Regions from separate parts of the Mesorhizobium sp. B3-1-7 genome, predicted to be linked through region 1. Evidence: predicted binding sites of a transcription regulator. Region 1 holds the regulator's gene; the other holds the start of a gene.
The links. The regulator PhoB, encoded in region 1, activates phosphate uptake and scavenging genes when phosphate is short. The targets are predictions, from matches to a motif close to TGTCATNNANCTGTCAT.
Positions count from the first base shown of each region.

Region 1 (3,934 bases):
GCCGCTGACCGACATCCCTTTCGCCGACCTCCTCGAAAGGGAATTCGGTATTCCCGCCACCATGGAGAACGACTGCAACATGATGGCGGTGGCGCTGCAATGGCGCGATCCCGAGCGCTATCGCGACGACTTCATCGCCATCCTGCTCTCGCACGGTATCGGCATGGGCCTGGTGCTGAAGGGCGCGCTGTTCAGCGGCACGCATTCCTCCGGCGGCGAGTTCGGCCATATGATCCATCGTCCGGGCGGCGCGCTTTGCCGCTGCGGCCGCCGCGGCTGCGTCGAGGCCTATGCCGGCAATTACGCGATCTGGCGCAGCGCCATGGGAATAAGCGAGGATGCCACGCCGACCGACGTCGGCGACGCCGATATGCGCGCGCTGGCCGCAAAAGCCCGGCAGGAGGACGGACCCGAGCGGGAGGCTTATCGCCGGGCCGGCGAAGCACTCGGTTTCGGCCTCGGCAGCCTGTTCGCCCTTATCGACCCGGCGCCTGTCGCCATGGTCGGCGTAAGCGCGGCCGCCTTCGACCTGATCGAGCCGGCGCTGCGAGAGGCGATCGCCCAGACCGCCGGCGGCCAGCACTCGGAATCGATCTCCTTCGACACCGAGCCGAACGAACTGCCGCTTATCCGCGAAGGCTGCGCCATGCGCGCGCTGACCTTCGTCGATCAGGAGATTTTCGCGCCGGGGGTGCAGGCCAGAGCGGGGGCCGGGAAGAACGTGGCCTAAGCGAACATGGCGCTGAAGCCGCGAATCGCACCAACGTTGGAGATTGGCCGAAGCCACCGCGACTTCGTCATTCCAGGGCGGAGCAGGGAGCGAAGCGACGCGCGCAGACCCTGGAATCCATGCCGTTACCTCGATCGTAGGGTGCAGCGGTGCAGAGTTCTGCGCCATAGCGGCGCGTGGAAGTCACGGCATGGATCCTCGGGTCTGCGCTGCGTCGCTACGCTCCTTGCTCCGCCCGTGGATGACGAAGCACAAACGTCTCGGCTACCCACCAACGTGGTTGTTGGAAGCGCCTGACCCGTCAGGGCCCTCGGGACCTAATCCTCCCTGATCGCGTACCCCGCCCCGCGGATGGTGCGGATGACGTCTGGCATCCGGCCGTTGTTGACCGCCTTGCGCAGGCGCCCGACATGGACGTCCACGGTGCGCTCGTCGATATAGATCGTCTCGCCCCAGACATTGTCGAGCAGCTGGCTGCGCGAGAACACGCGGCCGGGATGACGCATCATGAATTCGAGCAGGCGGAACTCGGTCGGGCCGAGCCTGATCTCGCTCTTCTTGCGGTAGACCCGGTGCGATTCGCGGTCGAGCACGATGTCGCCGACCTTGAGCACGCTGGACAGCACCTCCGGCTTGGCGCGGCGCAGCAGCGCCTTGACGCGCGCCATGAACTCCGGCGTCGAGAATGGCTTGACCAGATAGTCGTCGGCGCCGGTCGAGAGGCCGCGCACGCGGTCGCTTTCCTCGCCGCGCGCCGTCAGCATGATGATCGGCAGCCGCTCGGTCTCGGGCCGCATCCTGAGACGCCGGCAGAGCTCGATGCCGGAAACCGCCGGCACCATCCAGTCGAGCACGAGCAGGTCGGGAACGTTTTCCTGAAGGCGGATTTCGGCCTCGTCGCCGCGGGTCACCACTTCGACCTGGTAACCCTCGGATTCGAGATTGTAGCGGAGCAGCACCCCCAGCGGCTCCTCGTCCTCCACCACCATGATGCGTGGCGCGATCATTGGGGTAACCTTTTCGTCAGGCCGCCGGCGCCGACATTGCGGTCTCGTCCTGCTTCGGACGATTGGCGGGCAATTGCGTGCCGGTCAGCACATAATAGGCGTTCTCGGCGATGTTGGTCACATGGTCGCCGATGCGCTCGAGGTTCTTGGCGCAGAACAGAAGATGCGTGCAAGCGGTGATGTTGCGCGGGTCTTCCATCATGTAGGTCAACAGCTCGCGGAAGACGGACGTGTATTTGACGTCGATGCGCTCGTCGTCGTTGCGAAGCTTGGCCAGCACCGTGGCATCGCCCACCATATATTCCTGGATCACGGCCTGCACCTGGATCAGCACCAGCTGCGCCATCGAATCGATCGAATGCGTGAGGTCGCGCGGCGCGGCGCTGACGCCGACCGAGCCGACACGCTTGGCGATGTTCTTGGCGAGATCGCCGATGCGTTCGAGGTCGCCCGCCATGCGGATCGAGCCGACCACGTTGCGCAGGTCGTCCGCCATCGGCTGCCGCTTGGCGATCAGCGTGATGGCGCGGTCGTCGAGCTCGCGCTGACGAGCGTCCATGATGGCGTCGTCGGAGACGACGCGCTGCGCCAGCGCATTGTCGGTCTCGAGCAGCGCCCTCGTCGCACCGCCGACCATGGAGCTGGCGAGATCGCCCATGTCGTTGATGAGCCGGCTGATCTGCCTGAGATCCTCGTCGAAGGAGGCGACGGTATGTTCGGCCATGATGATGTCCTCGTATGAACTCAGCCGAAGCGGCCGGTTATGTAGTCCTGCGTGCGCTTCTCGCGAGGCGAGGTGAAGATCTTCTCGGTCCGGTCGAACTCCACCAGCTCGCCCAGATACATGAACGCCGTCTGCCGCGACACACGCGCCGCCTGCTGCATGTTGTGGGTGACGATGACGATCGTGTAGTCGGCCTGCAACTCGTCGATCAGTTCCTCGATCTTGGCGGTCGACAGCGGATCGAGCGCCGAGGCCGGCTCGTCGAGCAGGATGACCTCGGGCTTCACCGCCACGGTGCGGGCGATGCACAGGCGCTGCTGCTGGCCGCCCGAGAGGCTGAGGCCGCTGGCGTTGAGCTTGTCCTTGACCTCGGTCCACAGCGCGGCGCGCTTCAGCGCCTGCTCGACGCGGCTATCCATCTCGGCCTTGCTGATCTTCTCATAGAGCCTGACGCCGAAGGCGATGTTCTCGTAGATCGACATCGGGAACGGCGTCGGCTTCTGGAACACCATGCCGATCTTGGTGCGCAGCAGGTTGAGGTCCTGCGAGCGGTCGAGGATGTTCTTGCCGTCGAGCAGCACCTGGCCCTCGGCGCTCTGCTTCGGATAGAGCTCGTAGATGCGGTTGAGCACGCGCAGCAGCGTCGACTTCCCGCAGCCCGACGGGCCGATGAAGGCTGTGACGCTGCGCTCGGGCAGGGACAGGTTGATGTCCTTCAGCGCCTTCGACTGGCCATAGTAGAAATTGAGGTTCTTGACCTCGATCTTGGCCTTCTCGACGGTCGTGTCGGCTGCGTTCAGGTCGGTGGACAACATCGGTTTCATCTGTCCTCTCTGCGTCCGGTTAGGCTGCGGGCGATGATGCTCAGCCCGAGAACCGTCAGGGTGATTATGAGTGCGCCCGTCCAGGCCAGTTGCTGCCATTCCTCGTAAGGGCTGAGAGCGAACTGGAAGATGGTCACCGGCAGGCTGGCCATCGGCGCATTGAGATTGCTCGACCAGAACTGGTTGTTGAGCGCGGTGAAGAGAAGCGGCGCCGTCTCGCCGGAGATGCGGGCGATCGCCAGCAATATGCCGGTGACGATGCCCGACATTGCCGCGCGGTAGGCGACGGAGCGGATCACCACCCAGCGCGGCGCGCCGATGGCGGCGCCTGCTTCGCGCAGCGCATTGGGCACAAGATTCAGCATGTCCTCGGTGGTGCGCACCACGACGGGGATCACCAGGATCGACAGCGCGACGGCACCGGCAATCGCCGAGAAATGCCCCATCGGCCGCACCATCAGCTCATAGACGAACAGGCCGATGATGATCGATGGCGCCGACAACAGGATGTCGTTGATGAAGCGCACCACCGTCGTAAGCTTCGAGAAGCGGCCATATTCGGCCATGTAGGTGCCGGCCAGCACGCCGATCGGCGTGCCGACGACGATGCCGATGATCGTCATGACGATGCTGCCGTAGATGGCGTTGA
Region 1 covers NZ_VFTL01000021.1:31,096-35,029, reverse strand. Annotated here, with positions in the region: gene FJ417_RS18275 (ROK family protein) at 1-730, shown strand, start outside; gene phoB (phosphate regulon transcriptional regulator PhoB) at 1,048-1,737, opposite strand; gene phoU (phosphate signaling complex protein PhoU) at 1,754-2,461, opposite strand; gene pstB (phosphate ABC transporter ATP-binding protein PstB) at 2,482-3,285, opposite strand; gene pstA (phosphate ABC transporter permease PstA) at 3,282-3,934, opposite strand, start outside.

Region 2 (3,934 bases), on a different contig from region 1:
TGGCCAGCCGCCGCCCGAGGCGAGGGGACGCGGCACATATTGGTGCTGAGGAACCCGATCCACACCGACATCGCCGTGCCCCTCGATGATGGCGTGCGCCGGCGCTTTGCCTTCCTCGCCGACGCCGGTCTGCCGATCGAGGCGCCAGGGGCGCGCTACATCGTCTTCGGCTGGGGCGGCCGCGCCTTCTATCTGGAGACCCCGACATGGTCGCAGCTGAAGGCCGCGCCGGTGTTGAAAGCGCTCACCATCGACGCTTCGGTGATGCATGTCGATGTCGCCGGCGCGATCAAGGAGCAGCATCCCGCCGTCGCCGGCTTCGACATCGACGAAGCGCATTTTGCGGCGCTGCTCGACCATATCGCGGCGAGTTTTCGGCAGGGGCCCGGTGGCCCGATGGCGATCGAGAATGCTGGGTACTCAACCTACGACCGCTTCTACGAAGCCAACGGCCATTTCAACGCCCTGGTCGGCTGCAACACCTGGACGGCGGCTGCGCTGCGCACCGCCGGCCTGCGCACGGGATGGTGGAACCCGCTGCCGGTGACGCTGTGGTGGTCGTTGCGGTTGTATGATTAATGCATGTCGCGCAAAAGTGTGCAGCGGTTTTGCGATAACGACATGCATGAAAACAAAGGCTAAAGCGCGTCGCCTGAATCCGCTTCAGCGCGACGCGCTTTAGTAGCAATTGGCGAGCGCCTCGTTCCTTCGCCCCGCCTATCCGGTCGTCTGCCGCTCTACCGCCTGACCACCTTCCGCTCCTCCCAGCCATAGAGCCAGTCCAAGTCCGCGGCGAGCTTCTCCGCCGGCCGCGTCGCCAGCACCAAGTTGCGGACGATCGCCATCGGTCCCCTGGCATGCCAGGCCAAGCGATTGAGCGCGCCGCGTTTCAGCACTTTTTCGACGCGCGGCCGTCTGAGATTCTCCCAAACCGTCAGGCTCTGCCTTGGATCGCCCGGAAAATCGGCGACCAGATTGGCGAGCATCGAGGCGTCCTCGATCCCCATCGCCGCGCCTTGGGCCGCGAACGGCGTCATGGCATGCGCGGCGTCGCCGATCAGCGCGATGCCGTCCGGCGTTGCCCAGCGGCGCTGCTCGACCGTGTGAATGGGGAACGCCGTCCAGGGGCCGGCGAGTGCCACCAGCCTCGACAGTGCCGCCGCCGTGCCTTGGATGGCGCCTGAGAGGATCGCAGGGTCCGCATGGCCGGACCAGCCTTCGGCGATGCGCTCGCCCTTGGTGAAGGCCGCAAGGTTGAAGGCGCGGCCCTTGCTCACCGGATAGGCGACCATGTGGAAGCCGGGATGCAGGAAGGTGGTGATGCAGTTTGCGGCGCCGATTTGCGCAAAGGCCTGGCCGGCGGCACTTTCCGCAGGGACCGTCGCGCGCCAGGCGAGCTCACCCGAAAAGCGGCTCGCCGCAAAGCCGGCCGTCCTGGCAAGCCCCGCGCGAAGCGAAGACCAAACACCGTCCGCTCCGATCAGCAGGCCGCCCGTGACACTCGTCGCTTTGCCGTCGATCTCGACCGTCGCGGTCACGCTTTGCGGGTCGAGGGCGATACCGGTCACGCGCGCCCCGGTGACAAGCTCTATATCTGGCCGGTCCGCCGCCGTGGCCATCAGCGCTGCCTGCAGGTCGGCGCGGTGCGCCACCAGGTAGGGCGCGCCCCAGCGTTTTTCTCCGGCTTCCCCGAGCGGCACACGCGCCAGCTCGCGCAGGCTTCCCGCGTCCTTCAGCACCACCGCTTGCGGCCGGATCGCGTTGGGCAGCAGGCGGTCGAGCACGCCGAGCCGGCGCAGGATGCGGGTCGCGTTGGGGGAAAGCTGGAGGCCGGCGCCGGCCGCTTCGAGTTGCTTTGCCTGCTCGAACAATTTTACCGGGAAGCCGCGCTCGGCAAAGGCAAGCGCCGCCGTCAGCCCGGCGATGCCAGCCCCGGCGATGACGATTTGCCGGGACCGTGTTTCAGCCATGATCTAGCAGTCGTTCGTGATCTGCAGGGTCAGGCGGCCTGGTCGACATAGAGGCAGCCGGCCGGCTGCGTTTCCGTCGCCTTCAGCGACGCTGAATAGCGGTAGAGCGTCGAACAGTAGGGGCAGACCTTCTCATTGTCGTCGCCCATGTCGAGGAACACATGCGGATGGTCGAAAGGCGGATTGGCGCCGGTGCACATGAATTCCTTGACGCCGATCTCGATGACCGGGTGGCCCGCGTCGTTCTGGAAATGGGGAATGCTGCCGCCTGCCATCGTCGTCTCCAATTGGGTTCGGCCAGTGGGTGTGACCAGTCTGCATCTGGAGCATAACAGGTCCGTTTGCAAGATCGATGAAATCAAACTGTCGCAAAAGGCTGGCAGAGGATAAGTTGAGCCGGTTAAGCGCATGGGGCCGGTGTCGGAGCGATTCCGTGATGATCATGCGTCACAAAGACATGCTAGAGCGTCGTTGAACGGCAATATGCGGCGCCTCCTAGGGACGGCTGCGGGCAAGAGCGGGAAACCATGAACGAACTGAAGCCTGTGCAGAGCGAGTTCATCACCGTCGAAGCGGCAAGCCCGGACGGGGGCAATCCCGACCGTTTCGTCAACCGCGAGTTCTCCTGGCTGCAATTCAACCGCCGCGTGCTGGAGGAATCGCTGAACGAGCATCACCCGCTGCTCGAGCGCGTCCGCTTCCTGTCGATCTCGGCAGCCAATCTCGACGAATTCTTTATGGTCCGCGTCGCCGGCCTTGCCGGCCAGGTGCGCGAGGGCATCGCGCTGAAAAGCCCGGACGGCCGCACGCCCGAGCAGCAGCTCGAGCAATTGTTGCGCGAGGTCGAGCGCCTGCAGGAGGACCAGCAGAAGAGCCTCTCGGCGCTGATGGTCCTGCTCAACAAGGAAGGCATCGAAAGCATCACCCGCGATGCGCTGACCAAGGACGAGAAGGCCTGGCTGGAAGAGCATTTCCAGGAGCAGGTTTTCCCGGTGCTGACGCCGCTGTCGATCGACCCGGCGCATCCGTTTCCGTTCATTCCCAATCTCGGTTTTTCCATCGCCCTGCAGTTGCGCCATCGCAAGAATGGCGAGGAGATGAGCGCGCTGCTGCGCCTGCCGGTGGCGCTCAAGCGTTTCATCCGCCTCCCCGACCGCAAGAACCATGTCCGCTTCATTCCGCTGGAGGAAGTGGTCGGTATCTATATCGGCAAGCTTTTCCCCGGCTACGAGGTCAAGGGCTCCGGCACGTTCCGCATCATCCGCGACAGCGACATCGAGGTCGAGGAAGAGTCGGAAGACCTGGTGCGCCTGTTCGAAACGGCACTGAAGCGACGCCGCCGCGGCTCGGTGATCCGCATCGAGTTCGACACGCTGATGCCGGCCGCGTTGCGGGACTTCGTCGCCGGCGAGCTCGGCGTCTCGTCGAGCCGCATCAGCGTGCTCACCGGTCCGCTGGCGCTCAACCAGATCTCCGAGATCGTCGCCATTCCGCGCGACGACCTCAAATTCACGCCCTACAATCCGCGCTTTCCCGAGCGCATCCGCGAGCATGGCGGCGACTGCTTCGCCGCCATCCGCGAGAAGGACATCGTCGTCCATCATCCATACGAGTCCTTCGACGTGGTGGTGCAGTTCCTGCGCCAGGCCGCCGCCGACCCGGAAGTGGTGGCGATCAAGCAGACGCTCTACCGCACCTCCAACGACAGCCCGATCGTGCGCGCGCTGATCGACGCCGCCGAGGCCGGCAAGTCGGTCACGGCACTTGTCGAGCTCAAGGCGCGCTTCGACGAGGAAGCCAACATCCGCTGGGCGCGCGACCTCGAACGCGCCGGCGTGCAGGTCGTGTTCGGCTTCCTGGAGCTGAAGACCCACGCCAAGATGTCTTTGATCGTGCGCCGCGAGGATGGCCGGCTGCGCAACTACGTGCATCTCGGCACCGGCAACTACCACCCGGTTACCGCC
Region 2 covers NZ_VFTL01000044.1:28,858-32,791, reverse strand. Annotated here, with positions in the region: gene FJ417_RS28600 (TIGR02117 family protein) at 1-579, shown strand, start outside; gene FJ417_RS28590 (FAD-dependent monooxygenase) at 738-1,970, opposite strand; gene FJ417_RS28585 (zinc-finger domain-containing protein) at 2,000-2,245, opposite strand; gene FJ417_RS28580 (RNA degradosome polyphosphate kinase) at 2,498-3,934, shown strand, end outside.
Region 2: FJ417_RS28580 (RNA degradosome polyphosphate kinase) is a predicted target of PhoB. The motif match lies at 2,324-2,340, and genes of this name have one in related genera.